DNA from 4 places in the Paenibacillus enshidis genome. Region 3 is predicted to be linked to each of the others. Evidence: riboswitches for the same ligand, from Rfam matches in the RefSeq annotation. Region 3 holds a riboswitch; each other region holds the start of a gene.

What was found. Region 3 has a riboswitch for cyclic di-GMP ahead of ACE41H_RS16275 (transglutaminase-like domain-containing protein). Riboswitches for the same ligand answer to the same signal wherever they lie in the genome.
Region 1: another riboswitch for cyclic di-GMP. It lies ahead of ACE41H_RS00940 (helix-turn-helix transcriptional regulator); the one in region 3 lies ahead of ACE41H_RS16275 (transglutaminase-like domain-containing protein).
Region 2: another riboswitch for cyclic di-GMP. It lies ahead of ACE41H_RS09615 (glycosyl hydrolase); the one in region 3 lies ahead of ACE41H_RS16275 (transglutaminase-like domain-containing protein).
Region 4: another riboswitch for cyclic di-GMP. It lies ahead of ACE41H_RS21990 (hypothetical protein); the one in region 3 lies ahead of ACE41H_RS16275 (transglutaminase-like domain-containing protein).

Annotation. Positions count from the first base shown of each region.
Region 1 is NZ_JBHHMI010000001.1:220,917-228,697, forward strand. It holds gene ACE41H_RS00910 (aldo/keto reductase) at 1-188, opposite strand, end outside; gene ACE41H_RS00915 (C40 family peptidase) at 633-1,121, opposite strand; gene ACE41H_RS00920 (hypothetical protein) at 1,340-1,537, shown strand; gene ACE41H_RS00925 (carbonic anhydrase) at 1,601-2,425, opposite strand; gene fabF (beta-ketoacyl-ACP synthase II) at 2,555-3,799, opposite strand; gene ACE41H_RS00935 (helix-turn-helix transcriptional regulator) at 3,942-4,805, shown strand; cyclic di-GMP riboswitch class I at 5,003-5,093, shown strand; gene ACE41H_RS00940 (helix-turn-helix transcriptional regulator) at 5,248-5,976, shown strand; partial or broken gene ACE41H_RS00945 (SDR family NAD(P)-dependent oxidoreductase) at 6,030-6,479, opposite strand; gene ACE41H_RS00950 (3-hydroxybutyrate dehydrogenase) at 6,717-7,481, shown strand; gene ACE41H_RS00955 (class I SAM-dependent methyltransferase) at 7,543-7,781, shown strand, end outside.
Region 2 is NZ_JBHHMI010000006.1:169,982-177,762, forward strand. It holds gene ACE41H_RS09610 (hypothetical protein) at 1-1,994, opposite strand, end outside; gene ACE41H_RS09615 (glycosyl hydrolase) at 2,043-3,623, opposite strand; cyclic di-GMP riboswitch class I at 3,652-3,739, opposite strand; gene ACE41H_RS09620 (sugar phosphate nucleotidyltransferase) at 3,927-5,300, opposite strand; gene ACE41H_RS09625 (UDP-glucose dehydrogenase family protein) at 5,364-6,704, opposite strand; gene ACE41H_RS09630 (glycosyltransferase) at 6,704-7,781, opposite strand, start outside.
Region 3 is NZ_JBHHMI010000014.1:102,825-110,605, forward strand. It holds gene ACE41H_RS16270 (collagen binding domain-containing protein) at 1-1,471, opposite strand, end outside; gene ACE41H_RS16275 (transglutaminase-like domain-containing protein) at 1,753-2,553, opposite strand; cyclic di-GMP riboswitch class I at 2,567-2,654, opposite strand; cyclic di-GMP riboswitch class I at 2,713-2,800, opposite strand; gene ACE41H_RS16280 (bifunctional transcriptional activator/DNA repair enzyme AdaA) at 3,077-3,640, shown strand; gene ACE41H_RS16285 (methylated-DNA--[protein]-cysteine S-methyltransferase) at 3,688-4,191, shown strand; gene ACE41H_RS16290 (hypothetical protein) at 4,356-5,102, opposite strand; partial or broken gene ACE41H_RS16295 (hypothetical protein) at 5,229-5,291, opposite strand; gene ACE41H_RS16300 (SIR2 family protein) at 5,330-5,710, opposite strand; gene yeiL (transcriptional regulator YeiL) at 5,890-6,561, opposite strand; gene ACE41H_RS16310 (MFS transporter) at 6,640-7,781, shown strand, end outside.
Region 4 is NZ_JBHHMI010000031.1:34,836-42,616, reverse strand. It holds gene ACE41H_RS22010 (DinB family protein) at 1-499, shown strand, start outside; gene ACE41H_RS22005 (hypothetical protein) at 531-1,286, opposite strand; gene ACE41H_RS22000 (MFS transporter) at 1,366-2,571, opposite strand; gene ACE41H_RS21995 (winged helix-turn-helix transcriptional regulator) at 2,807-3,133, opposite strand; cyclic di-GMP riboswitch class I at 3,360-3,450, shown strand; gene ACE41H_RS21990 (hypothetical protein) at 3,474-3,719, shown strand; gene ACE41H_RS21985 (response regulator) at 3,892-4,581, shown strand; gene ACE41H_RS21980 (sensor histidine kinase) at 4,581-5,651, shown strand; gene ACE41H_RS21975 (S8 family serine peptidase) at 6,006-7,781, shown strand, end outside.

The sequences.
Region 1 (7,781 bases), on a different contig from region 3:
CTGCCGATGACCTCTTCACTTTGGCCTCCGGTATAGATATAAGCCGTATCCAGCGTATTGCCGCCTGCCGCCAGAAAAGCATCCAGATTGCGTACGGCTGTGTCATAAGTTTCATGGGTGAAATAATCGGAGCCTTTAATCAGACGAGATACCGGTTTACTGGCTCCTTCAATCCGAATATAATCCATAATTGCTGTTCGCCTCCCTGATTACTTTAATTCTTTCTGAAGGGTGACCGGCTGCTGCCGTCAGGGTTATATTAACATTAGAAAGAAAACGGTTCCATATAAGAAATACGAAGCAGAAGTGCGGAATATCACTTCTTTTTTGTTATATCAGGAGTCTCACAGCATACGAAAGGGGTGCCCCAGGTCGTAGGACCTTGAAGGACACCCCGGATATCCGGATATTAAAAATGCGTGTTCAAAAAGTCAGGTTTTCAGCATCAAGAAGGTTGAATGAAGCTAGGGACTGAGGAGCGGAGCGTACGTTTGGGTACGTGAGCACCTGAAATGTTTCCGCAGGAAACATGCTTCGGAAGCATCTGCTTAGTCTCGGCTGAATTCAAGATTCGATGTCGAGTCCGCCTCCTGACTTCCTTCGTGATCAAAAGATGACTTTTTGAACAACCTCTAAAAGTGTCGTCCAGTGATATAGCGGCTGCCCCAGTAGCCTGTATTAATACTGGCGATGCCAACACCCTTGTTCGGCATGTTGCTGATCATTTTGCCGTTTCCAACATAAATGCCAACATGGTCGATCCGACCGGGCTTGTTCACGCTGAACATAACAAGATCACCGACGGACAGCTTGCTCTTGCTGTTCACTGCCTTCCCTCGTTTAGCCTGGGCTTTGGACCCCCAAGGTATGTTTATCCCGTTCTTCTTGAACACAAATTGAGTAAAGGAGGAGCAATCAAAGATGAGCCTGGAAGGATTGCGAACACCAAACTTGTATGTAACTTTGCCCTGATAGGACTTGGCGGTATTGACGATTTTGCTTCCGCTGGTTGCATAAAATTCCTGGGCAGAATCGGAGGCAGAAGCGGAGCTTGGAATTATGGTGCTTGCAGCAGAGAAAAGCATTGAGAGAGCTAGAGTAGCAGTAGCTAGTTTTTTCATGGGTCATCTCACTTCCTTGATTGGTAGATATATCAGTTACAGGTGTACATTAGCATAGGAGCTAACAAAAATTCCTTAGTGGATGTTTGGGTATGGAGGAAATTTCGGCCAAAGACACATGAAAATCGACTTGCGTGCCGATAAAAAAATAGAACATCGGGAAGGTCGGGTGAAGGTGAATGAAAGTTAATGGACGTAGAAAAAATGGAGCATTATGGATGAACATGTCTAGCGGATTTCACAAATTAGGTGATTACAGAGAGGAATTTGACGTCAGTACAGGGGACAGGCTTATGTCCAGTCTGACACGCCGAGTGTATTCCATCGTGCTGATTCAAATCGGGGAGGAGAGTTTTGCCGAGATTGAGCTATTTGTGAAGGGAGAAGCTGGTCTTGACGCCTGGAAGAACACATAAAACCTCAAACAGCCGGCCTCAAGTTCGAAGCCGGTTATTTGAGGTCTATTCAACGTTTCATCGTTACTCGCTCACTACTTTACGCTCGCCCAAGGGCTGTACCGGACGATGATTGTCAGGAAAAATGGCTGCAAATTGATCAATTTGCGCTTGCGACATCTCAATCGGGTTGTCCAGCACAATCCAGCTTACCCCCTCAGTGCATGATGGAGTTGTAAGCGAGCCGTTGTAACGGATGGAATGCAGGTTTTCCGGAAGCATGGATGCGAGATTAATGGTGCCTTCCAATTCAACCGTTTCTTCTGTTTCCTTGGCAGGCATGCTGCTCCATATGCTCTCGAACGCCTTGTTTTCAGCGCCATTGTTGATCAGAACACCAAGCACCGCAGTTTTACCGTCCTCGCTTTGATGGACAAAATGCAGCTCCATGTCCGCATTTTGTCCGTTAATCTGATGTTCGCTCGGGTGATGGAAATGGAACTGGGCAAGCGTAAATCTGCTTCCGTCCAGCATGATGTAAGGGTTGGCATCTTTCAGACTGACCTGGATCGTATGTCCGTTGTTTTGTATATTTGCTTCCGCAATGCCGTAATGGATCTCTATCGGCTGAATGGCATCCGAGGACGTTAGCTGGGAGCGTTTAATGTTGATGGGGGACTGCTGTGTTCCGTATTTGCATGCCAGGAAATCTTCATTCAGATCCCCCCAGTGCTCTGGTCCGGTGTCGCCTTCATATGACCAGTGAGCGGGGGAGACTACGGGAACAGAGCCTGTCTGAATGCCGGGAGTATCGGTGCCCGTTTCAGTTTCCGCGGCCTGGTTTGGCCGCTGGGTGCATCCAGCCATAAACACAAGGACAAGCAGCACAGTTATCCATGCGATTTGCAATCTGTTTTTCAGCGGCGTTTCCTTCTTTCTTGATGTGTATATAACTTATAATATTGTAATTTATTTCATATATATGCTCAAGGGCCGTCCCATTTTTCATGCAGCGGGACGGCCCTTGAGTGTAATATATTATGGGATGAATTTCCTTAAAAGGATGGCGGAATTATGCCCGCCAAAGCCGAAGGAATTGGACATGCTGATCATCAGCTCAGCCGGCCGTGCCTGATTCGGCACGTAGTCAAGGTCGCATTCCGGATCAGGCGTCTCCAGGTTGATGGTCGGCGGGACGATGCCATCCTGCAGAGATTTCACCAACGCAACCGCTTCGACGGCGCCTGATGCCCCCAGCATATGACCGGTCATGGACTTGTTCGCTGTGACCGGCATACGGTACGCATGGTCTCCGAACACTTGCTTGAGCGCGGCGGTCTCTGAGCGGTCCCCGATCATCGTGCTCGTGGCATGGGCGCTGATGACGTCCACCTGTTCCGGAGAGATACCGGCTTCGGACAATGCAGCAACCATCGCCCGAGCTGCCCCGTGTCCGTCCGGCGGGGTGGCTACCATATGGTAGGCGTCTGAACTCGCCCCGTAACCGATCACCTCTGCCAGAATGGTGGCTCCTCTGTTTTGCGCATGGGAGAGGGATTCCAGAACGAGGATGCCGGCCCCCTCCGCCATGACGAATCCATCCCGTTCCGCGTCAAACGGGCGGCTTGCCCGCTCAGGCTGTGCATTGCGGGTGGAGAGGGCAGTCGCATTGGCAAAGCTGGCCAGGGCAATATCCGTTAGGGCCGCCTCTGTGCCGCCCGCGATCATGATGTCCGAACGCCCGGCCTGGATATTGAAAAAAGCTTCTCCAATAGCAGTGTTTCCAATGGAGCAGGCGGTCACCGGCGACATGGAGGGGCCAAGCGCGCCATACCTGATGCTGATCATGGCGGCTGCCATATTGGAAATCATCATGGGCACCAGAACCGGACTGATCCGTTCCGGTCCGCGTGCGGCGAGAACGGCGCTCTGGTTCAACAGGCTTTGAATACCTCCTGTACCGGAGCCGACATACACCCCGAACCGCTCCCTATTTATCTCTTCAAGCTTGAGTTCTGATTGCTGTAGGGCCTCATCCGCAGCCGCCAGAGCGAACTGGCAGAAGCGGTCCATTTTGCGGGCTTCTTTAGTGCCAAAAAGCGCATTTGCATCGAAATCATGTACAATCCCCGCCATTTTCACCTTCTGCTTTGATGTATCCAGCGAATCTATTTGCGAAATTCCGGATTTCCCGCGTACAAGGCCGGACCAGAACGTCTCCACATTATTGCCCAGCGGCGTAATAACGCCCATGCCTGTGATTACGACTCTTTCTTTCTCCATAAAAGGAACCTCCCTTGAACTGAACAAATTCTGTTATCAGGGATAGAATGTCATGAAATTTATCCTATTACAAGATATAGTTTATGCTAGTATAATTAGTACCATAATAATTTAATGAATCGTTGTGAAAAAGGAGAGACCAATGAATTCGCAAACGAGGCTGCAGGTTTTATCCGCTTTTTTAAAGGCGCAGCGTGCCAAGCTTTCTCCCGAAGTAGCCGGGTTTCCGGGAGGCGCGAGACGGAGAACTCCGGGGCTGCGCAGGGAGGAGGTGGCACAGCTGGCAGGGGTGAGCACCACCTGGTATACATGGCTGGAGCAGGGACGCGACATCAAGGTGTCTCCGTCTGTACTGGATTGTGTAGCCACAGCGCTCCAGCTGACGGCTGACGAGCGAAAATACCTGTTCTCGCTCGCTCTGGAAAGCGGGTTGTCAGCATCCTATCCGGCAAAACAAGAAGTGCCGCTCATGACTCCCTCACTGGAAAAAATCATCACCGAGCTGCGCTATTGTCCGGCGATTATTTCAGACCGGACCTGTCATATTGTGGGCTGGAACCTGGCGGCTGCTTATGTATTTCTTGATTTTGAGCTGATTCCCCGGGAAGAACGCAATATGATCGAATTGCTCTTTTCACGCAGGGAATTCAAAAGGCTGGCAGTGAATTGGGAGCATTTCGCGAGCGGTTACCTTGCGATGTTCCGTTCGTACTATGGTCAGTACATGGAAGATGAATGGTATGATCATTTTCTGGAGGAGATGAAAAATCGTTATCCGGATTTTGAACAGATGTGGGAGCAGAGCCAGGTGAGCTACGCGCCGGATGTTCATCTCGAATTCAGGCATGCCAAGGCGGGCAAGATGGTGTTTGAGCTTACGTCTTTGCAGGTTTATGGTGAGCATGATCTGCGCTGCAGTATCTATACACCGAATACAGGCACGGAAGAGAAGCTAAAAAAATTGATGAATGAGCGGGGGGCATTGCAGGAGGAGCCGTATTCCTGACCGTCTTCAAGGGGAGGGGGACTCCTTTCTGTTCTCGACCGTTTTGCCAATCAGCGCAATTCGAAAAAACTTCTTTCTAAAATGCCTCAAATAGGGACAATTGATTGTCGCATTATGTCATACTTGATAGAAAGGTCCTATTCCCAAACGATAAAACGGCATATATATTATACTATATAATTAAAAATTTATTGTTCGTACGACAATAGCAAACCCACTGAAAGGTGGTGACGCAAAGCTACAGGGGCTAAGGTGAAACCTAGATTACTATGCCAGCCAGTTGCCGAATACGACGGAGCCTCCGTCTATTTTGTTATGGCTATCAAAATATGGACGGGGCTTTTTTCATTTTTGCGAATGGCTGCCGGATTCGGCAGTGGCGATGATTAGGAGATCGATTTCATTATTAGTCACTTATTCTTAAAGGGGAGAAGGGAGAATAATGGACCACAGAATATTACTTGAAGTAAACGATCATTTTCCTAATATTCTCAGTATGTCTGAAATAAAAGAGAGGTTGATTGAACGAAAAGAAATTCTGCATTTACTGCAAGAAGAAACTCGGAATATGAATGAGATGCTGTCGATACCCTATTTGTTTGTGATTACGGATACGGATGGAACCGTTATCGATTATTGCGGTACCGATTCGTTAAAAGGTTATTTTGAAAGAAATAATATAAGAAACGGTACATCATTCGCCATGAAAAACGCGGGAATCAATGCCATTTCATTATCTATGGAGCATCGAGCGGTGTCTGTCGTCATTGGAGACGAGCATAGCAACAAATTGTTCGCCGAATTGTCTTCTGTTTGTACACCTATTCGAATAAAAAATATAACTATAGGCTATCTAAGCCTTTGTTTTCATTATTTTCATGAGGTTACATTCGCACTGCCCCTCATTGAACATCTGGCAAGGAATATTGAAGACAAATTGCCTCAAAAGGACTCCCTTCTACAAAAAGAGCTGACCTATTCTCTCTTTGATCGATATGCATTAACCAATCGTGAAAAAGAAATAGCCTATGGGTGGCTGGAAAATAAAAACGTACCTGAAATTGCGGATATTTGTGGGATTAGTCAAAGTACGGTTCGTACGTTTATCAAAAAAATCTATGCCAAAACGAGTGTCAATCATAAAGGGGCATTTCTTAAGAAATTTTCATAGCGCTTAGGAGGAGGGGAGCTATCAGTTCTACATACACCAAAACAACAGCACTCCTATTTAAAGGAGGCATATCCGTCGTCAAGCATGACAACACTCCCGTTAATAGCTCTGGCTTCCTCCAATGAAATCATATATACAGCATCAGCTATTTGCTTTGGATCAATCAATTTGTTGCTCATACTTTTGGCTTTAATCTGATCTATGATTCCCAAGTCTCTGAATTCCTGGAGTAGGTCCGTATCAACGAAGCCTGGTGCTACTGCAACGACTCTGATCCCGTAAGGGGTGTATTCGAGCGCCACAGATTTTATCATCATGTTGACTGCTCCTTTGCTCACGTGATAAGGAAAGGTTCCGGGGCTAGCCAAATATCCGAGTACAGATGGGTTGTTAATGATGATGCCCCTCTTGTTCAGTTCAATCATTTTCTTGCCTGCTGCGAGAATTTCATAAGCCACAGCATGCTGATTTATACTAATCGTTTTATGGTATTCCTCCAGTGATAACAGCCACTCTCTTCCTACTCATCATGAATGGCCTCCCTTAAATATTCTGACAGACATCTCCATGATTCCTCAATTAGTGAATAAAAGAAATACCCAATTTTGGGGACTTCTTTTATTTCAGTAGAATTTTATAATTCTATGTAACAGAATATTGAAAAGCAGCTTAGAGCTTCGTATTACACATTGTTTGGTAATTGCCTGCACGGCTATTTATTAAGAAATGAGGGATATGCAATGCCATTCCATGGGGAAAGAACAGTTATCGTCACAGGCGCCGCTCGCGGCATTGGCTATTCTATTGCCGAAGCATTTGTTAAAAATGGTGACTTCGTCGCGATCGGTGATTTGAACGCGGAAAGTGCGGTTGGCCGTGCGAAAGATATTGGAGACCGGGCAAAAGGTTACGAAGTAAACGTTGGAGACCCGGAATCAGTACAGCTTTTTGTCCAACAGGTGATCGCAGAGCGGGGAAATGTCCATGTTCTGGTCAACAATGCAGGCTTGCAGCATATTGACAAGGTAGAGGATTTCCCTTTGGAAAAATGGAACCAACTGATTAATGTCATGCTGACCGGCCCCTTCTTGTTAACGAAGTACGTGGTCCCTTTTATGAAAAAACAACAGTATGGAAGAATTATTAATATTTCTTCTGTTCATGGTAAAAAGGGTGCCCCTTATAAATCCGCATATGTCTCTGCAAAACACGGCGTTGTGGGTCTCACGCGTACAGTAGCACTTGAAACTGTGAACGAGGGTATTACAGTTAATGCTATTTTGCCAAGTGCTGTGAAAACTGAATTGGTCATGCAACAAATAGCACAGGTAGCCAGAGCAGACGGGATCACCGAGGAGGAGGTTCTCCATAAGCATCTTTGGAGTAAGCAACCTCTGAAACGTTTTATAGATTCGTCTGAGATTGCAGCAGCTGCCATCTATCTTGCTTCCGATGCCGCCGCCGCTATAACTGGTGAAACGCTGGGCGTATCCGGGGGTATGTAATGCCAGGGGAAATGGGACATTCGAAAACCGTTGAAAGCTCTCTTGGAGGTTTAACCACAATATGGATCAACTGAATAAAAACAATTTACTGAATCAAGTAAAAATTAAAATCAATCAAGGCCAATTCTCTGATGCGTGTAGTACCCTTTATGATGGATTAAGCCACATACGCAGCCATTCTTCAGCAGAAGAATGGAAACAATTTGTCCCCCAATATCGTGAACATGCCGTAAGCCAGTTTTTCTTACAAGATCCGCTAACCCGTCGGGCATTTGAAAAACCGCGCGGCTATGCGGGTGA
Region 2 (7,781 bases), on a different contig from region 3:
GGAGCCAGAATGTACTGGACGGATTCACCCGGCCCCAGCGTCTCTTCAAAATCCAGGGCCGGAGAAGCCGACAGACCGGATAATGTGCTTTGTGCCTCGGCATATGTGGCCCCCGGTCCAAAACGTTCCCCCTGATAGGTTCCCTGGTTCGGCATCGTTACACGGACCTTAATGCGCTGGCTTGTCGATTCGAAGTTCACCAAATTGACCAGCAGCTTGTTGGATTTCGCACCGCTCCCCGGCAGCGGATCAAGTGTGGACGTGTCCACCGCGCGCACATAGACCATTTTATCGGCAGTCTCGCTCTTGTTCAGCACCTCATAAGTCAACGGCTTGCCATGAGTGGCATATGCCAGGCTGAGACGTCTCATAATATCGACGCGTGAATCCAGACCGCTTGCAAACTCATGAATTTTCGTATTCGCAGGATTGTGATTGTTCAGATCAAAGCCTGTCTCAAATAAAGTGAAATCCTTGTAGAAAGCGGCATGCTGGACGAGCATATCGGCATATCCGATTTGTGACCGCATAATCCGGTCGAAAACCGCTGCCTGCGGCTGGCTCGCCCCATAAATCGGTTTATCCGTATGGGAGTCGGAGGTGCCGAATTCCGTGTTCAGCATCGTCTTGCTGAGCCCATCCTTGGAGCCGCTGAAGGTCTGCAGGTTTTCAACAAAGCTGCCTCCCCGTCCCTGCACATACGATTCACCATAGGCATGGCCGTTGGTCAGATCCGTGACATTCTCCAGCTCAAGGCGCTGCTTGGGATCCCTTTCCCATCCGTCCGGATCGCCGCACTGTTGTTTGCCTCCTGTCTGGTTTTTGCATGATTTGACGGAATATGCCGGCCAATAAGCCCATCCGGGAGCTACTGTTTTCATATGAGGGGCAATTTTCTTCCCTTCATTGTTCAGCCAGTTGGCTACCGCCAGATTGACCGCTTTGGAACGGTTGAACAGCCCCGGTTCGTTGTCGACTTCAAAATACTGCACATACGGGCCGTAATTTTGAAGATATGAAGTTAACTTCTGTTTGGCGGAATCCGGCAGTGTACCGTCCGCATTCAGCTTGATGTCGCCTGTATACAGGTACAGGGCAACAGCTTGCATGTTGTACTGCTTGAGGGTCTTGTAATAATTGTCCAGATCGGAGCATGCGTTGCCGACGTTGCTCGCACAGGTAACCCGCATTATATTTCCGCTGTAGGCGATCCCCAGCCACTTCATCACGGCCGGAAGATGACGGGTAGCCCCTTTATCATAATAAAACTCGTTATTGTTTACATTGGTTCCCGTGCGGATGTAGCTGCCATGAATCGGTTCAGTAACCGGGGAAGCAAGCTTCTCAAGACTCAGGCTGTCCCATGTCCACCAGAGACTCGAATTCTCCGCCTCGGAGCAGTACAGGCACCGGGCCACCCGGAGCTTGAGCTGGTTTACCCCTGTCTGCAGCTGTTCTTTCGGGATATACAATTGATAATTGCTCTTGAAGGTATACGGACTTTCCGTTCCCGCCACGCCCGCAATCTGGATCATGCCGGAAAACTGGTGATTGGAAAATACAGACATCTGCGGCACCGCTTTGCTGGCATCCAGAATGCGGACATTAAAGCGCACACCGTTGGCCGGAACGGTATCCAGCTCATACTCCAGCACGAGCTCCGGATGGGTCTCGGCATTCAGCCCTGGAGGAACGGATCCGTTAAGCTGAATAACAGGGGAAGAGGTCCTGACGGCCTGCGCCGCGCCTCCCGCTGCCTTTAATGCCGTTCCACTCACTGCTTTAACGTCTACTGTAAGGGATTCCTTGCCCGTTCCTCCTTGGAACTCGGTGGAAGAATCATTACTGACGCCAAGCATCCATAAAGTTGTAGCCGCAGTCTTGTCATTTTCCTGATTGCTTTTGTTCGCATAACCCAGAAGCAAAAACAAGACAGCTAAGCCAAGCAAGCCCAAAAGCAAATATGCATACTTGTTCGCCAACCCATTTTTCATTGTTCTTGTCCACACTTTCTGTACAGAGTCATCTCCGGAACAAGCGAGCTATTCCGCAGTATGGAACAAAGCGCTTGAAGGAATGACCGCTTTGGCCTCCTGTCCGCTCTCCCACATCAGGCGTGCCATGGCATCACCTGTTCCTTCATAATACTCCACTTTGATGTCGTAGAGCTGATCTGCCGTAAGGCTGATGCTCCCTTTGCGTTCCGTCCAGCTTTGCTTGAACCAACTGTCAATAATCAACTGCCCATCCACCCAGACCCGGATTCCGTCGTCGGAAATGGTCGTAAAAGTATAGGTACCGCTGTACCCCGGTTTTACCTTGCCTGTCCAGCGTGCGGAGAATTGATCGGCAGGCACTGCCGGATCCGGCGCGGAGCTGCGCCAGTTGAAATCCAGCTTGGCATCCGTGCGTGTAAGCACAGGTGTCCCGCTTAGATTGATATTGTTGAAGAATTCGGCGTGCAATCCCTCGTTTACCGTACCTGGAACAGGCTCAGGTGCAGGTTCCGGTGCAGGCTCGGGATCGGGTTCTTCCCCGACCGGCGGCGCTCCCGGAGGAGCAGAGTCGGGTGGCTCCACAGGAGGGGCTTCAGGAGGAGCGGCCATGTCGGCAATCAATTCATCCCTGGTCAACGTTCTGTCCTCATTCATGTATGCAAAAATTTGACGGTTCGAATTGTTTTGTGTCAGCATGTTGCCCCAGGTCATAGAGTATACCCATCTCGGCTGGGCCGACAGCACCCTCTCAGAAGGCATTTCACCGTGCTCGCCAATGGCAATCGGTTTATCTCCTGCCAGATTGAGCAGGCCGTCATAATAGCTCTGCTTAAAATCATTGTCATAGATGTCCGCAGCCAGAATATCGACCTTGGACAAACCGGGGAACGAACTGGCATAAGGAGCAGCCCAAGCGTTCGGAGCGTTGGGATTCCAGACCCACAGCAGATTGTTCAATTGGTGGACATTCACAAATCGGTCATACATGATATCCCATAATTTCACAAAGTTCCTCTTGTTTCCCCACCAGAACCAGTCCCCGTTCATTTCGTGGTAAGGTCTCCACAGAACAGGCACACCCGCATCCCGCAGCTTGCCGAGGGATACCGCGACCTGATCCAGATCTGCGATCAGCCTTGCATATTCCTTGGTCCCTGGCGTTACATACTTGTTAAATTGCGCCTGGGTGATCTTCGCCTGCACATTGGCCCAGGTCAACGGTTTACCGGGAAGCGCCTGATGAAAGGTCATCGTAACGATGCCGCCAGCATTGTGCCAATTCATGGCGCTATATACAACATTGCTGCGCTGGGCTTCGGTCATCGCAGTCGACTGGTTGGAAACAGCACCCAGCTCATAGCCGTGCAGGCCAGCGTACTGTCCACTGATGTTCTTCAGCTCGATGTTCAGTTCATCAGGGCTTTCCAGATAATCATGCTGACCGGTAATCATTCCGCTTCCGTCCAAATTTAACAAATACATATATAATTCGCGCGCCTCGGCTGAAGCAGCAGGATTAATCGGCGCTGCAGCGGCCTGGGCAGCAGAGTGTTCACGGGACAGTCCCGATGGAAGCAGGGAACAAAACAGCATGACAGGCAACAATTTTTGAAAAAATCGATACATAGAATAAGTTTTCACCAATTCTCTCCCTCTCGGTAGCCAGGCTGCCAGCCCTCTAGGGGGTAAGGCCCTTTAGCTTTGCGTACACCTGCCTTTCGGCAGGGTTGCCATTTTTCTATGAAGGCTATGAAACTCCCTCTTATCCTAGAATATCGACTCGGAATTTCCAAAAATTAATATATGATTCACACTAGAACCAATTTTCCAGGATATTTTACAAAATAACCTGTAAAACTACATCATTTTTTTCATTTATATGCGCAAAAACGCAACCTGTGCGTTTTTGTATCAGATTATAGAATTTTCTCATGAAATGAACTGATGCAAAGTGATGTCGTTCCAATCTATGCAAAAGCGGACGATATCTTCTTCCACCAGTTCGGAACCTGTCTGCACCTCAATCAGTTCTACATCGGTTACAGCCAAAATGCTGTGCTTCGTGCCTTCCGGAATGCGGACCACGTCGCCAGCTTTTACTTTATGCAGCTTCTCGTTCAGAATCACTTCCGCTTCGCCGCTGATGATCGTCCATATTTCGCTCCGCTTTCGATGAAGCTGGTAGCTGATATTTTTGTCCTGCTCGATGCAAATCCGCTTGGTGAGCACTTCATTGCCCTCCGGATATTTCACATAATCCACAACCCGGTAATGCCCCCAACGGCGTTCCTCGTACATCGGCCGCTGATTGTGAGCCTTCAGCACTTCCTTGATCCGCGGGCTTTCCGCTTTGTTGGTTACAAGAATACCGTCCGGGCTGGCCGCAACGATCAGATCACTGGCCCCGATAATAGTAACTGGAATGTCCAGTTCGTTAATCAGGTTTGTATTCACACAATCCTCGGTCATCACTCCCTTGCCCACCTGACGCTGCGACATTTCCTCTGTCAGCGTATTCCAGGTGCCGAGATCCTTCCAGAAGCCGTCATAAGGGAGCACTACAATGTTCTCTTCCTTCTCCACCACTTCATAATCAAAGCTTATTTTAGGCAGTATATGATATTGCTTCTGCAGTTCTTCGTAATTCAGCGGAAGCCCCTTCCCTTCCAGTATCTTCAGCAGATACCCCAGACGGAAGGCAAAAACTCCGCAATTCCAGAGCGCGCTCCGCTCGATCAGAAGCTCGGCCTGCTCCCGGTTCGGTTTTTCCTGAAAATGACTGACCTGCAGGCAGCCTGCCGCTCCGGCCGAGCCTTCTTTCGGAATAATATAACCGTATTTTTCGGACGGATAGGATGGGATAACACCCATAAGAGCAAGATTGGCGCCCGTTTCCTGCAGCGTGTATTCCATACGTGCCACCGTATGGAAGAAGGTTTGCTCCACATACGGATCCACCGGCAGGATCGCAATGACCGTATCCGGGGATGCGCCGGCGACACTGTATAGATAACTGGCTGTAAGCGCAATGGCCGGAAAGGTATCCCTGCGTTCAGGCTCCACGATAATGCTGGCATCACTCCCGATTTGACTCTGAATCATTTCGAACTGAGCTCTGCCGGTAGCGATATAAGAGGAATCCGCCATTCCGGTGTCTCCCAGCTGTCTCCATACCCGCTGCACCATGGACTCAGGATGTCCTTCCGGGCTTTCCAGAACTTTCAGAAACTGTTTGGAACGGGAATCGTTGGACAGAGGCCATAATCTTTTACCAGAACCGCCAGACAAAAGCACCAATTTCATAACTCCACTCTCCCTCCATGAAGTAAATTTCCTAAAAAGGACAATTTTTCCCAGCCACTTATATTATACTGCACCTGCAACGCTTGGCGAAAGGCCGTTAAGCCCACTCATGCGTGGTCTGCCGACCGAATAATACTCTAATCCGGATTCGGCGATCTGCTGTTCAGTGAATACATTGCGTCCGTCTATGAGAATCGGCTTGCGCAGCACAGAGCCCAGCATGCGCAGGTCAACCTGTTTGTAGTGATCCCAGTCGGTCAGCAGACAGACGGCGTCAGAGCCAAGCGCCGCTTCTTCAGGCGTGGAGCACCACTGAATAAACTCATGATTAAACTGCTCCCTGAATTTGTCCATTGCGATCGGATCATGGACTTTGACGAACGCGCCTTCCTTCACCAGGGTTTCCACAATTTCGAGGGATGGCGCCTCCCGGATATCATCCGTATTCGGCTTGAAGGACAAGCCCCATACACCTACATGTATGCCGTTTAACTGCCCGAGAGATTCGCGCAGTTTGGAAATCATCATATAGCGCTGATCAGCGTTGACCTCCACTACGGATTTAAGCAGCTTGAACTCGTAATCCACATTGCCTGCGATTTGAATGAGGGCATTCGTGTCCTTCGGAAAGCACGAACCCCCGTATCCGATTCCTGCCTGCAGAAAGGAGGAGCCGATGCGCTTATCCATGCCCATGCCAACCGCTACATTGGTAACGTCAGCACCCACTTTTTCACAAATATTAGCAATCTCGTTAATAAACGAAATTTTTGTTGCCAGAAAGGCGTTGGAGGCATACTTGATCATCTCGGCACTCCGGATATCCGTTACATAGATATTGTCCGTAAAATCCTGATGAAGCTCGACCATCGTCTCACGCAGCGCAGGATTGTCAATACCGATAATGATGCGGTCAGGATGAAGCGTATCGCTGATCGCGGAGCCTTCGCGCAGAAACTCGGGTGCCGATACAATATCAAATGCATGACGGGTATGCCGTGCAACCACCTCACGGATTTTTTCGTTCGTTCCCACGGGTACGGTGCTTTTGGTCATTATGATCTTGTAGCCGTTCATCGCCGCGCCCACTTCAGCCGCCGCCTGCTCAATGTACTGCAGATTGGCTTCCCCGTTCGGCAGGGATGGTGTCCCGACCGCCAAAATCACGATATCCGAACGACGCACCGCATCTTCCAGGTCCGAAGTGAACTCAAGCCGCTGCTCCTGCAAATTCTGCTCAATCAGTTCCTCGATGCCAGGCTCGTAAATCGGCGACTCGGCCTGCTTCAGCTTTTTAATTTTTTCCTCGGCCAGATCAACACAAATCACCTTGTTATCCTTTAAGGCAAAGCATACTCCCGATACCAGACCTACATATCCCGTTCCGATCACAGCCAGCTTCATCATGGCTTCAATCCCCCTTTAAGAAAGTTCACATAGGCTTGCTCCACATACTTTTTGAACTGTTCCTTAAACGTGTTTTCGTCAAATTTACGGGCATGCCGTGTAATGTCGTCCACGTTCCACCCATGCTTTTCCACGGCTTCCACCGCTTCCAGCACATCCTCCACTTCATGCCTGCGGAAGAAAACACCGTTCAAATACGGTATGATCGTGTCGAGTGCCCCGCCCCCCTGAAAGGCTATGACAGGCCGGCCGGCCGCATTGGCCTCCAGTGGGGTGATGCCGAAGTCCTCAATGCCTGGAAATACCAGCGCCCGGCACTCTGCCATCAGCTTGTTGACCTCGCTGTCCTCCAGTCTGCCGAGAAATTGAACATTGGATTTCGCCATCTCTTCCAGTCGCTTCCGGTCGGGTCCCTCGCCGACAATGAGCAGCTTCAGGCCGTTGCGGTTAAAAGCCTGTACGGCCAGATCAATCCTCTTGTATGAAATAAGGCGGGATACGACCAGATAATAGTCTCCAATGCAAGAGGATCTCTCAAAGCGGGATGTGTTAATCGGCGGAAAAATAACATCCGCATCCCGCTGGTAGTAGGACTGAATGCGCCGCTTGACAACCGAAGAGTTCGCGACGAACTGATTTACATTGCGCGACGTTTTCTGATCCCATGATTTCAGGCGGTTCATATAAATTCTCAGCATGCTTTTGAACAGACTTGATCTGGACTGTCCGGCCATGTAAGTGTCGTAGTCCCACGCAAACCGCATCGGTGTATGACAATAACAAATATGAAAAGTATGCTTGGGTACCTGTATGCTTTTCATAAAAGCACTGCTTGAACTCAAGACGATGTCGAATTCCCTGAAGTCAAAATCGCGGATGGCAATGGGATACAGCGGAAGCACGCCCTTGAAATTGGCCTTCACTCCCGGAATGTTCTGCAGCCAGGAGGCCCTTATATCCGCATCCTTCAAATTATGTGATAAGCGGCTGTCACTGAACACCGTTGTGAAGATGGGAGCGTTGGGATACATGCTGTGAAATACCTCGACCACTCTTTCGGCTCCGCCCATTTGG
Region 3 (7,781 bases):
TGGCAAAGTCGACGTTCCAAACGCCCTTTACCAGAGCTCGAATTCCTTGGGCCGGAGCGGTTACTTCCTTGGACGTATCACCCGATACGACTTTATTCTTCACCTGCTGCCCGTCAGCGCTCGTCCGGTCGACTGGCTTCGTTTGATAAACGATTGTATACGGAGAATCGATATCCCTCTTGAATTGCAACGTAAATCCGTTCGTACCTGTCGGTGTAAAGGTGTATTCATCCGGTGAAAGCTGATCTTCGGCCTTCGTCGAATTCCCTTTATACACCTTCAACGAATCGGCAACCAATGTATGAATCGCACTGAATTCATCCGTGATAACCGCTTGATCACTCGGAATCTTCTTCTCGTTGAAATTGTATTTCACGGTCCAGGTAATAATTCCAGTGTCCTTATCCTGGCGATATGACTTATCCAAAAACTTACCGCGGTCTACCGTTACCGTAGCGGTCGATTTGGCATCTTCCATCCCATCGCCAGACAGTACAGCAGTGTTCTCAAAACGCGTTTGCTCGCCGGCAAGCTTCGCCGAATAACGAATCTCATAGGCTTTGCTGATCGTTTCATCCTGGAAAGCAAGCTCCAGTTTGGCACCGCCGTTCGTTTCGACTGTATACTTGTCGGCCCCTACCTTTTCGCCAAGGACCGTCGAGCCATCGCCGTTAACTTGCAGGCGGTACACCTCCACAGAGTCGGCGATAAGCTCCGAGCCTTCAGGCATCGTATCAGTGATGACCGCATGCTTGATTTTATCCAGCGACTTGTTGACCTGAACCGTCCAATCAATCCGGTCTTTGCCAATCGCTTTTCCCTGCTTATCAATCAGCTTTCCACCCTGCGGCTTCAGATTCACGATAACGGTCTGCACTCCGCTTTTTACCGGAATGGCGATGATGACTTCCGTGCTCCCCTTAATGGTTTCCTTCGTAAATTCCGTACGAATTTCCAGCATGCCGCTTACATTGGAATGGCTCTCTACATAACCGTTGAAGGTCATGACAACCTTCCCGCTGCGATCGACGGTAAATCTGCCAACTTCGTCTTGATCGGCCACGAGCGGTGCTTCAATGTCCGTGAAAATTTCAAACTGCTTTGGCAGCTCGAAGGTAAAAGTATCCCCGTCCTTGTAGCCGTGATTGTTCGGAAGCTCCCATTCGTAGCTGAGATTGACAGCCTTACCGATGTCCAGGGTGCTGTCCGGATTATATACCGCATCGATCACGTTACCGTCCAAGTCGGTTAATACCACTTTTGTTAAAATGTTGTCCGTATTGTTGACCGGCGCTGGTGGGATATAGACGTCATCCGTGACTCCAACGTCTTCCGTCTCTCCATACACGGATTCCTGCACGCTTGCCGATGCATTTGCCGCATTGGCATTGGCCGTCCAGGCGGATACACCAAACAGCGATTGAAGCAGAAGCAGCAGCGCCACAACGATTCCACTAACTTTTTTCTTCATAATCTCTCCCTCAGTCTCTACATCACCCTCGTAATGTTCGGTTCCGATCCTGCTGCCGTGCGCAAATCAGATTATCTATACTCCATTGAATTGTATGCCGTTGAGACCGTCCAGTCCATCACCTCCGCATATTTCTAATGGCGCACGATTCATTGTCCCTGTTTTTCCCACCAGAACCAAATGGGCTTCTTGCATTATAACTGCCCGATCTCTACAATTTCTCTACAAACTCGAATAAGCCTTGGACATTTGTCCAAAGCTTAGATTGAATGTATACTATTTTAGTAATACTTGGATACTGAATAACGAGCGGCGTCTTTAATCATTTTAAAATCAGCCCCGCTGGCTTTCCAGCCCGCATCGACCGTTGTATCAATGGTTACCCACTTCCCGTTCAAATAAACTTCGTTCCAGGCGTGGTAAACATCGACGTATTCCGATGTTCCCATATCTAGCTTGGCTGGAATACCGATGCTCCGCAGCATGGAAGCGAATAGGGAGGCATAGTCGTAGCACATCCCTTTCTGTCCGGTAATCGTACGGTTGATATCGGGAAGGTAATCCGTCAGATCACTGGTTGCAAGTGCCTTGTCGTATCTGATCGTACCCACAACATATTCATAAATAGCCTGCACTTTTTCCTCGTCAGATTGAGCGGACCTGGTCAGCTTCTTTGCAAGCTGAGCGACCTTGTCCTGTTCGCTCCAATTGATATTTTGTACAGAGCCCAGAAACACTTTGCTATTGTTCGTCAGTTGAAGCGTAACAGGCGCTTCCTGAACGATCTTGTATTTGGTACCGCTGATCTGTTCCAGTACGGTAACCATATAATCACCGTTGCCCATCTGCAGCGGAAATGCTTCCTGACGTTTGTTCGGCAAAAGCATATATGTATATTTGTCCTGACCTTTTGCAATCATGAGCTTTGTCTTCATGCCGGCTTTCACGTCATATCGAATAACGATCACACCACGGTCCAGCTGTTCCAAGCCCAGCCAATTTTGAGATTGGGTAGCTTGTACTAATGGAGCCCACAATAATAACGCAAAAAGTCCTACAATCGCGAATATTGCGTTGCGCATACTGTAAACTCCCTTCGGTAGCCAGGCTGCCATTGACATAACGTCAAGAAGGCCCTGTAGCTTTGCGTCCCAGTCTTTCGACAAGTTTGCCGTTATCGTGCTAGAGTTTCCAGATATCAATATATTTTTGTCCAATGAAAACAAAAAAAGCGTCTTCTTTTCGGTAGCTGGCTGCCATCTGACATATCGTCAATTAGGCCCTATAGCTTTGCGTCCTCGCCTTTCGACAAGTTTGCCGTTATCGTGAGTAGCTTTTGTGAGACTATCTTACCAGACATCTCTATTTCTATCAAGAGAAAATTTACAAGATTCATTGATTTCTGCGCCCATTCGATGATCTTTTTCGATTCTCTCTCAGACCATAAGAGCAAGAATGAGGACGAAATAATAAAGCCTCCTTGATAAAATGAGTTACAATAAACAGAAGGGGGAAGCAAAATGTCGGTCATTCAGGAATTATGGGAGTCACAGGATACATTACATTTAGTATGAAAACTAGACTGGGAGGGAAGGCGATTAAGTGATGACCAGTATAAATCTTTCATTTGACGAGATGTGGGAAAAAATCATTGCCTGCGACCGGAGATATGATGGATTATTTTATACAGCTGTGAAAACAACGAAAATCTACTGCCGTCCTTCCTGCAGGTCCAGAAAACCCAAAAAAATAAACGTTGAGTTTTACCATAATATCAGTGAAGTTGAAAAGGCTGGCTATCGTGCGTGCAAAAGATGCCAGCCCGAGGTTGAGCATTCTCCTCATAGTGAATTCGTTAAAAGTATTACGACGATTTTAGTGAATCAATATAAACAAAATTTGAAGCTGAATGATGTTGCGGAACAGGTCGGTCTAAGTCCCTTTTATCTTGAAAGGCTATTTAAAAAAGAAACATCAGAGACTCCACGTACTTTTTTGGACAAAGTGCGCATCGATAAAGCCGTACAGCTTCTTCAAACGACCAGTATGACCAATCTTGAAATTGGTTATGAGGTTGGCTTTCAAAGTCTCTCTAATTTTTACAAAGTGTTTCGAAGCTTAAAAGGCTGCTCGCCAAGCGAGTTTCGTAAGATGAGCAAAGAACTCTAACCGGCAGGCTGGAGAGCCTGCCTACCTTTTATCTTGGAGGTCCTTATATGAGCAGACTGCATATATTAGATTACCAATCACCCATTGGAATGATTGAAATACAAGGAACAGATCAAGCTGTATACTCTATCCTGTTCACAGAACGGGATCACATCATAAATGCTATCCATGACGAAACTCCCCAGGCTTTGAAGCTTTGCCATGATCAGCTTGATGAATATTTTAAAGGCACGCGCACTGAATTTACATTTCCTTATATATATGAAGGTACCGAATTTCAAAAAACAGTCTGGAATTCTTTAAAAACAGTACCCTACGCACAAACATGGTCCTACAAAGATATTGCTGTTTCCATTGGCAATGAAAAGGCCATACGAGCGGTCGGCAGTGCAAACGGTAAAAACAAATTAAGCATTGTCATCCCTTGTCACCGAATTATTGGTACAAACGGGAAGTTAACCGGCTATGCGGGCGGCTTATGGCGAAAGGAATGGCTTCTTAAGCATGAGCAACGTTTGAGAAAAGATGTATCACCAAACTATTTTCCCTAAATTTGGTATAAAGTGCAAGGATGAATACTTTTCTGGCCATAAGTGCATTTTAACCATGACCCAATAGACGATGAACCATTGATATTAATCATGGTATCATGTATAATTGGGTTAGATTCAAGGGGTCATTGGCAATCACTTCGGTGGTTCAGCGATGGCCTCTTTTAATTTGAGCATATATAATCGAATGCCAGTAGCAACCTCCGCATTGAAGTACTTAAACTTCCTGCTCCAATCTCTTTCGCGACTTCAATTTTCCTCTTAATATATGCTTCGATCTGATCCCTAGCTAGCCTATGTATGTTGTAAGCGATAATGTCCTGTTCTTTTGGCTCTTTATAGCAGCAGGAAAGTATTTCCTCAATCGAGTTCATTCTTATTGTATAAGACGCATTAATTCCGCTAGTACAACTATTTAAATCGTGATATCGTTCAATTCGTTGCTTAATCTTCTCTTTCTCCACTGCATTAAGACCAGTCTTATCAATATCAACCATTTCAACATGCCTGAAGAATGGTATCTTAGCAGTGTTACCCTGACTCGCAACATATCTAAGTGCAATTTCAGTAGGTATCTCGTTTTTATTAAAAATATAATCCTCCACATATGAAATTAGATCTGGTGTCCGGAATATATAAGTTGCGTCACCTAAAGCTACTACAAGTTTCTCGTCACCTATTCTTTTTTCGAGCTCCTCTAATTGCTCTGGCGCAATCAACAAAGTATTTAAGCTCCCTTTTTTTCCACTATCAACAATTAATTTTTTTATAACTTGCTGGAAACGCCTAACTTCTGAAGGGGATACCCCTTGGTTAATCTGAACTGTTTTCTCGTACAATTCAGTGAAATTGTCGGTTTGAATTACCGTGTACTCACACCCTAATTCTTTATCATATACCGTCCTCTCCAACAATTCCTGCATCCCTTCCACTCGATCAACAATAATTATCCGAGAACTCATTCTCTTTATTTCTGACGAAGTGAGCGATGTCGAAAAATCCTGAATGATTTTTCTAACATTTAAATCAGTTAAAGAATATCCCAAGAAAATAATTGGAGAATGAACTAAAAGGGAGATAATTTTAGTACTGATAAGCACCGAATTTTTATCAAATCGGCTATAGTCCTCCTTAGAAATTACAATAGATGATTTGAAATTGCTTTTTTAAAAGGTGAGATTTGTGTTCGATAGGCTTGTTGTTGCGTAAAGTTTTCAATTTCGATTTCCTGTGCATAAAATTTTTCATTAAACGAGGACTCTATTATTGTTCCAGCCTCTATATTGGTGTAATAAGCCACTTCACTATCGGTTGCAGATACATAACTTTCCCTGACTTTATTTCTAAGTTGATTTAAAAAAGCATAGAAATCTGTTTCTATATTCAATTGTCGCCAAAATCGTTGAAGCAACTCCTCCCAACTCGGGAAGTCAGCCAGGTACCTCTTGGATATACCTGAACCAATAAACACTACAGGATATTCGTTACTCTGTCTTAAAATGTCCAAAGAACTGCTCATAAACTAGCCTCCTTTAGGTGCAACAATTTTGTAGAACTATAATAATAAAATGTACTATACGACGCTCAACAAAACAAATAAAATTCCAGTTATTCAACATACAAAGTCGTTACCGACATTTATGGAACGGCTCAGCATCAGTTCTATATAATTGTAGGGTATATAGCCAAGCAATTAAGTTATTTATTCCCCAGCATCCCGGCAAGTTCATATAAGGAGTCATACTGCTGAATGCGGTAGTAACGGCCTTCTTTTTGCAGATATCCTTTATCGCAAAATTGTGCAAACACATACAATAAGTGCCGGTAAGAAACACCTAGAAAATCACAAACGATTACATGCTTTTCCTTATAGACCCCTTCATCAGAGGTTTGCAATATAAAATCCGCTAACCGGATTTCAAGCGGGAAAGCGAGGCTTTGCGAAGATTTGGCAGCCATTTTGGTTGCTTTTTCACTCAGAAACTTCGTCAGTCCGCGCAGAAATAACGGATCTTCCAGCATTTGTGCGCGGCAGCGATGAAAAGGAAACGCAAAACAAACGGTTCTGGTAGAGGTTTGAATCCCTTTTGTATAATACACCTCATTCAACAATTCCATTTCCCCAAAATAGTCTTTAGCATGGATAAAATTAATCAGGGACACCTTCCCGTTGTGATGGGTGACATAAATTTTGGCCTTTCCTTCAACGACATAAAATAAATAATCCGGCCTCATGCCCTCCTTAATAATCCATTCACCGTGCTTATATTCATGCACTTCTATACACTCTTCAATTGGAAAAGAAAATAAATGTGTTATGGAGTGCTGCTCCAGATAATGTTTTCTTTTCTCATTTTTATATATTTCCATAGTCCACCCCAAAAGATGAGATTTCTCATGTTACTAAATACCCCTCCATGATATCATGCAACCTGTGGAGGGAACAAAATGAACACACAACGCTGGATGAGCAGACAATTTTTTAGCTTTTTTGTTACATGGGGAGTTTTCTTGCCTTATTGGACCGGATGGTTGATTCATGCAAAAGGGGTAACGGTGTCACAGGCAAGTTTGATGATGAGCGTGGGTTTGGTTGCAAGAGGATTGTCCACATTAATTGTGTTTCCTGTATTGTCGGGGAAATTCAGCAGTAAAGCATTATTAAATGGAGCTGCTATCGGCACGATGATTGCGCTTATCTGTTACATTCCATCCCATTCCTTCGGCAGCTTGCTTGCTGTAACCGTACTTTTACATTTGGTTTACCCTGCGTTAATGCCTACTCTGGATAGTGCAGCTGGAGTCCTTGTGCAGCGTCAGCAATTACAGCATTACGGGAAAAGCCGCTTATGGGGATCCATTGGATTTGTGGTGACAGGTTTGATCTTGGCCATCTTTACAGGGGCGATAGGGGAAAAGGTCATCTTATGGGCAATGTTACTCGGCATTTCGGTATTCGTATGCCTTGGATTCATGAGCGCACCCACGGTTTTATCTGAAAAACCGCCAGCGGTTAAAGGCAAAAGAAACGGGATGCTAAAACTATTTCAAATCCAACACTTTCCTTTGGTGCTTGTCATTGTGATTTTATTGCAGGCAGCACACGCTTCTTATTACAATTACGGCTATATTTATCTGCAAGAAATCCATGCACCGAAATATTTGATTGGCTTGATTATTAACATTGCCGTAATTGCAGAAATTATTTTTTTCGCAGTCGCTGATCGGAAATTTCATAATTTTTCAGCAGGCTCCTTATTGGCACTGGCTGCACTCGGTTCATCCCTGCGGTGGATATTGGTATTTGCCTTTCCGAACGTGATTGCTTTCAGTATCGCGCAAACCTTGCATGCATGCTCATTTGCGATGGGGCATTATGCCTTTATGAAATACTTGATCAAACATGTCCCGCATGAACAGGTTCCGCAAGCACAGGGGATGTACTCGGCTCTGGCACTTAGCTGGAGCACGGCGGTGTTCACCATTTTTGGCGGCTATTTATATGAAATCGAGCCAAGATACGCCTTTTTGGGAATGATTGTTTGTACTGTACCAGCGATGCTGCTTGCACTTGTGCATCGGACATTGGA
Region 4 (7,781 bases), on a different contig from region 3:
TGGCTATGAGCCCGAAATCGGGAGATGGCTTTGGTGTCTGGAGGACGTGCGCAGAACCATTTTGGAAAAGTTGAATGGCATAAGCCCTGATCTGCTGGATCGGCAATTGGAAGGACGGCACAGCATCGGGTCGCTGCTATATCATATTGCGCTTATTGAGGCGGATTGGCTGTATATCGAGGTGCTTGAAGCCAGCGAATATGAACCGGAAATCCGTACTCTTTTTCTGCAGGATGACAGGTTGGAGAACGGTTCTCTGGTCCATGTTGAAGGCCATACCATGGAACAGCATCTTCACCGTCTGCAAGCGGTCCGCGACAGGCTGCTCTTTCATTTTAAAGGCATGGACATAACGGACTGGAGAACCCCAAGGCAGCTTGAAGCCTATGACGTAACTCCGGAATGGGTTATTTATCATTTGGTCGAGCATGAGGCGCATCACAGAGGGCAAATCTTTGAGCTTTTGCGAAATTTGCAGTCAGATCGGGACAAGGCATAATAACACCCAAACCGCCTGCAGTAGGCGGTTTTCACATTTTTTTGTATATGTTCAATGCCTCGGAGAGGAACTTTGTGTCATAACCCGTTTTCTGGTGGATTCTAGTACACCATTGTTCTATAGATTCTGCTTCAGGCTCGTTGAATAATCCTTCGGTTGTGCTCAGAAAGCTTTCCCAGTCATAAAATTCCCAATGGGCGGTTTCATGCTTATAGGGAACTCTGCATTCCAATAAAGGCCTCTTCTTAATTGTATTTTGCGAGATTTCGGCTGCTTGCCAAAACTCATGGATTGGGATAGAGGCAAGATGAAAGCTTTGCTCGCTGCTCTTTCCGTTTGGCCTATGGTATAGAACGGTGAATAAATCTCCAGCCGATTGCACTTGTATCTCTGCCGCAGGAAAGAAGCCTGTTAATCTCTCATCAGTATAATCTTCGCTATCGGCATCTACCAGCACCGGATTGAGCCACTGATCTCCCAAATCGCAAAGATAGCGGTGCCCTTCCTCATTTTTCGCAATGATGGCAACATGTGCATTCGGTGTACCCAAATCATGGCCGATCGGATAGGCTTCAATTCCCTCTTTTTCAAACTCATGCAGCAGCCACAAAGCGAGGTCAAAGCAATTGCCTGTAATACCATACTGCTCGTGATGCTCCTTCATTTGAGCTACTTCTCTTTGCTTTATCCCGGAATTCTTTTGAAAGTACCATGCTTTTGTTAAGGTTTCCATCGGGAAATGATCGAATTTTCTCCATACGCTCAAAATATCCTTGGTAGCAAAAATACGCCATTCTCCTTTCACAGGGGCTCGTATTCAAAAGGACTGCTCCTCAGCAGGAAGAAACAGTCCTTGGATAAATACATTATACAGCTTCCCCGGTGGGGGCGTCTTTGTCTTTTCTGGCGAGCAGCAGGCTCCAGCCTGTCAAAATTACAGCCCCGACCACCATTAGACCGCCGATCCATGAAGTGTGGATAAGTCCCGGACCGTCCACGATGATGCCGCCCAAGTAAGCGCCAAGAGCGATCCCACCGTTAAAGGCCGCGATATTGATTGCGGAAGCGACATCCACGGCTTGCGGCACAAAACGCTGGGCAAGGTTCACGACGTACACCTGAAGACCGGGCACATTCATGAAGGCGAACAGGCCCATCAAAAGAATCGTAATCAGGCCGGCCACTTTAAATGGGGCCGTGAAGAACAGAATAAACAGGACCACCGCCTGAATAATAAACATATACAGCAGCGCCGAAAGCGGCTTGCGGTTGGCGGCCTTGCCGCCGATGATGTTGCCGATGGCAATCGCAAGGCCGTACAGAAGCAGAATGAAAGCTACGGTTGTCTCTCCAAAGCCGGTAATATCATGCAGCAGGGGAGACAGGTAGGTAAAGACGACAAAGGTGCCTCCGTATCCGAGAGCCGTAATCAGAAAAGCAAGCAGCAGCCGTCCGTTGGTAATCAGCTTGATCTGATCCCGTACCGGAGTTTTGCCCCCCTTCCGCAGATTGCCTGGAACGAGAATCAAGTTGGCGATCAGGGCCATAATACCGATCACTGCTATGGTTATAAAGGCTGCACGCCAGCCCAGTTGCTGTCCGAGAAACGTACCGAAGGGCACCCCGGTAATCGTGGCCACGGTCAAGCCGGAAAACATGATGGCGATGGCGCTTGCCCGCCGATTTTCCGGCACAAGGTCAGCCGCAATGGTTGAACCGATGGACATAAATACGCCGTGCGAGAAAGCAGAAATGACCCGTGCCGCAAGCAGTATGCCGATTCCACTAGAGAAGGCTGCAAGTGAATTGCCGGCAATGAACACGATCATAATCCAGATCAGCAGCGTTTTTCTTGGTATTCCTGAAGTTAAAGAGGTTAATACCGGAGCGCCGAACGTAACGCCCAACGCATATAAAGTGACCGTTAATCCGGTCATGGTTACAGATATATTCAAGTCTTCAGCGATAAGGGGAAGCAATCCCACGCTGATGAACTCCGTTGTCCCAATCGCAAAGGCACTGATGGCCAAAGCCAGCAGCGACAGAGTACTGCGTTTATTGTCCGACGACATGTTCAGTTCCACTCCTATTTTTATATTTTAGCCGGCCGGCAAATGCTATTATGGATGCTTCGCGTGAAAAAGAATAGTACGTACTTTGAAGTACTATAGGTACTTCCAGGTACCTACTAGGAAGGGAGCGGGAGGAAAGAAGACGCAGATCACGGAAAAAGCCGGAGTCCTGAGTTACAGGAATCCGGCTCTTCCGTGTGCAGATGATTTAAGTGCATGTTCCGAAGCAGCGGCATTAAACCTCGACTGCTTGACCGTCTTGTTCAATATGCTTTTCGCCCCATGCGCACATGGCATCCAGGACAGGCTTCAGGGACCAGCCGTAGTCGGTCAGGGAATACACCACCTTGGGCGGAACCTGCTCGAAGATTTGCCTTTTCACAAGTCCATCCTCTTCCAGCTCCCGCAGCTGCTGTGTGAGCATCTTCTGCGTAATACTAGGCATCAGTCTTTTCAACTCGCTGGTCCGTTTATCGCCTTTATCCAGATGACACAAAATGACTGCCTTCCATTTGCCGCCCATCACCTCAAGCGTTGCTTCGACTGGGATATTGTAAGCCATATGTTTACCTCCTGAAAAATGAATGATAAGTGGGATACTTTGGTTTTTATAGAATCTGAACGTGTATAGGTTCTTTCAGAAATGTACATATCCATTAAGGAACTACAATCTATGATAACACTACAATAGAAAAAGTAAACAAGAGTGATGAATAGCGTTTTTTGCGGTAAGATGTCGAAAAAACAGAAAAAATATATTATATTATTTTAAGTGGAGGATCCACCATTTATGTCAAGGGCAAACTTGCCGAAAGGCAAGGACGCAAAGCTGCAGGCCTAAGGATGCAATTAGGGATCTATGGCGGCTGAGCTACCTTAAATTCGGAGGGAGAAATAACAGGGTGAGCAGTATTTATCAATCGGATGTGGAATTTGTATACAAAAGTAGAGAAATCAAGCTTGAGGAGTGCCGAATTACTTGCGAAACGGGGACAAGGCCTACGATTGGAGATTTTTCTGACAAGTTCAAAGAATACGGCGTTGAGGTGAGACTGTATGATTTATACAGCATGACATTTAAACCCGTTGACCCGTTGAATACAGATATCATATCGATCCGGGTGATCCGGACATTCCAAATACGTTAACGCTTAAAGCACTGGAGGGATTGCTTCCGGTGCTTTTTCATTTTCCAGCGGTCTTCAAAAGATATTCACAAGTTTAGGTTAAACAGAAATGGTGAAATTAATAGGCAAGGGGATTCATACATATTCGGAGTGGTATAATTCCGGTATAACTTGGGCGACGGAGGGACATGCCTTGAAAACCGTTTTGGTGGTAGATGATGAACAGAAAATTCGCGAGGTACTGGCTTCTTATTTGCAGAAGGAGCATTTTCACGTACTGGAATGTGCGAGCGGTGAGGAAGCGTTGGCTGTACTGCGCAGCCAGCGGGTTGATCTGCTCATCTTGGATCTGATGCTGCCCGGCATGGAAGGGGAGACCGTCTGCCGGGAGGTGCGCAAATTCAGTTCCGTACCGATTCTCATGCTGACCGCAAAAATAGCCCAGGCGGACCGTATCAGCGGGTTGTCCATCGGGGCCGATGACTATATGATCAAACCCTTTGACCCGAATGAGGTGGTTGCCAGAGTACAGGCGATCTTGCGCCGGACAGATGATTCGCAGCTATTGGCGGACGTCATCTCTTTTAATAACGGGCATCTCCGCATCGATTCGCTGAAAAATCAGGTATACCACTATTCGGAGCCGCTCAGCCTTACACCAAGTGAGTATAAGCTGTTGCTTCTGCTCGCCAAATATCCGCAGCGCCGCTTTCCGCGGGAGGAGCTGGTCGACAGGGTGATGGGTCTCGGGTTTGATGGGGATATCCGCATTATCGATCAGCATGTCAAAAATGTACGGCAAAAGATCGAGCAAGATCCCCGCAATCCGCGCTACATTCTTACGGTGTACGGCTTTGGCTACCGGTTTGGCGGTGAGGGCTGATGTTTAACCGGCTGTATATCCGGCTGGCCGTGACTATCGTTGGCATGGCCGCAGGCATCGTTGCCATTTTTGCCGTGATCAGCATGTTTGCCGCTCATTATCATATCTCGATGTATATGGATCAGGTCTCACTGGCAGGTAAAAGACTGTCTCCATTGATGGATCATTTGGAGAGCGCCCTCCTTCAGTCGATCCTGCTGACAGGTTTGTTTTCCCTGCTGCTGGCGTTCATTATCGGCGTTTATTTTGCGAAACGCATCTCCCGCCCGCTGGTCCATATGAAACAGGCTGCCGAATGGATCAGCAGGGGCAGTCTGGACGTACGTGTCAACACGGAAGGCAGGGATGAAATCGCGGAGCTTGGGGCCTCCCTGAATCGGCTGTCCAAACAACTACAGAAACAGCAGTCGCTGCGCATGTCCATGTCCCAGGACATCGCTCATGAGCTGCGCACGCCGCTGACGACGCTAAAGAGCCACATGAGGGCCTTGCAGGACGGGGTCTGGGAGCCAACGCCCGCGCGGATTCACTCCTGTCTGGAAGAAGTGGAGCGTTTGATCCAACTCGTCAGTGAGCTGGAGGAGTTGAATGTAATGGATTCGCCGGAATTCCAGCTTTCACGGAAAGAAGAGAGTCTGCGGATCGTTGTCGGAAAGGCTGCTGCACTGATGGAAGCCACTTTTCTTGAGAAAGGGGTGCGGCTCCGGTACGAGGGCATTTCAGATGTCAGGTTGCTTATGGATGTGGACCGGATGAAGCAGATTCTCGTGAATCTGCTGACCAACGCCCTTCACCATACGCCTGCCGGGGGGGCTGTCAGCGTCCGGGAACGTAAGGAAAAAGGGGCGGTTTACCTCGTCATTAGCGATACGGGATCAGGGATTTCAGCGGAGGATCTGCCGTATATTTTTGAAAGGTTTTACCGTGGGGATAAGTCGAGGAATAGGCAGACAGGCGGAAGCGGCATGGGACTAGCGATTGTGAAAAAGCTGGTGGAGGCCCATGACGGCGAGGTGTGGGCGCAAAGCGATAACAGCGGGGCCCGTTTTTATATTCGGTTGCCCATGTGATATTTTCATAAAGTCTTCAGAGGTACTGGATCCATCATTCGGGCAACGGGCCTGTTTGAGAACTGTGTAATTCATTTGCGTAAGGAACCATTGCAGAGACGTGGTTTGTGAAAATAGCTTTGCATGTTTATTGGGTCAGCCAGAAAATTTCGGCTGGCACTTTACAGTTTTACTGCAGAAATCATGTGTTCAATTCAGTAGAATCTTCTTCATATTGTTTGATAGGACATTGTTAGTGGTTCTAATTGATCATGTATACGGAAAAAATTATGATTTATGAGACTAATTTACTAATATTTTTTAAAATATCTCCGATATAAAAGAAATATAGACAAATTCAATCGGAGGTTAGTTATGAAGAAAGTCCTAGTTATTCTTATGATCCTTGTGATCGTAAGCGGCAGCTTTCCTGCTACATTTTATGCCAGTCTGGCTGAAGAGCAGGGGATTTCGCCAGTCGAAGCTGAATCAGCCGCATCTACAGTTACAAGTGATGTCTATGGCGATGTCGGAGAAGACATCTTTGAGGAAGAAGAGCAAGATCCCACAGTAACCGGAGATGTATATTCAACACAACGATATATTGTAGAACTGAACCATAAGGGTGCCAACCTGATCGATTCCATGGAAACCACGGGAATAGATGAGATACAGAAGTTAGAGCTTCTGGATAATACATATGTCATGGATTTAACAATGTCTGAGGTCAATGAGCTGATTAAAGACAGAACCGCAACCAAAATTGAAATTGACCAGCCCATGGTGCTTGCAACCATCGAGGAAGATCAAGCCCCGGTCGAGGAGAAAGAACAAGAAGGGGATAAGGAGTCAACGGAACCTGATTCCTCGGCGAAGAATGAATTAATCCCCTGGGGAGTATATTCCACCGGTGCCAACCTGATCACCGAAGCACCTGAAGATGCCAAAATTAAGGTAGCTGTATTCGATACAGGCATCTCTGCTCACTCGGACCTGGCTGTAACTGAAAAGGTCTCCTTTGTGGAGAATGAACCCATCGTCGAAGACTTGCAAGGACATGGTACCCATATGGCGGGCACTATCGCGGCCTTGCGCAATCATTATGGTATTCGCGGCGTGACCAACAATGTCGAACTGTACTCGGTTAAGGTTATTGGCTCCAACGGCAAGGGATATGCGAGTACGATTATTGATGGTCTCAAATGGGCTATCGAGAACAATATTCAAGTGATTAATATGAGCTTTGTCAGCAACGACTATAGTGAGTCACTGCATGAGGCCATTCAGTTGGCAAAAAAACATGGCATTCTTATCATTGCAGCGGCTGGCAACTACGGTAAAGGCGAAAATACAGTAGGCTATCCGGCCTTGTATCCTGAAGTGGTTGCTGTAGGCGCGGTGAATCAGTCGCACAAACGTGCTACTTTCTCCAGCACAGGCAATGAACTGGACATTGCAGCACCGGGTAGCGTGACATTGAGTACTTATACGGACAACAGCTATAAAACCCTGTCAGGAACTTCATCAGCTGCTGCCTATGTCTCGGGATCGGCTGCGCTGATATGGTCAAAGGAACCTTCACTCTCTGTAGAGGATGTTACATACAAACTGTATAGTACAGCTACTCCATTGGGAGAGATTCACGATTATGGAAATGGCTTGGTCAATGTTGCCAAAGCGCTGGGTGTTACTGATAAACCAATTCCACCCTTTGACGAAGAATACCCTGAAGAAGGAGCAGAAGGGGAGACTTTGCCTCCGTCAGCGGGGGGAGGAGAGTATACGCTGACAGCGTATGATTTTGTCGGGGACGGACAACAGATCACACAGGGTCAAAAAGCTACGGTATCTCTGAAGCTAAATGGCGGGTTAAACGGAGAGAATATGCATCAAAAGGTGAATATTGATGTATATCCCAAGAAGGCCCCTACCAATATTCTGGAACATTACGTTTTTGAAAATCCAGAACTGAATAAAGACATTCCGTACACATGGCAGACGAGTGGAGAGACGGAGCCAGGAGAGTATGTGATCAGGTACTCTTTTCCGAATGCCAAGGGAACACAGGATGACAAGGAATTTAAAATTACGGTTGTTAAAGGTGCAGTCATCCCGATCGACGACACCTTGCTGAAACCAACGGGATTGCAA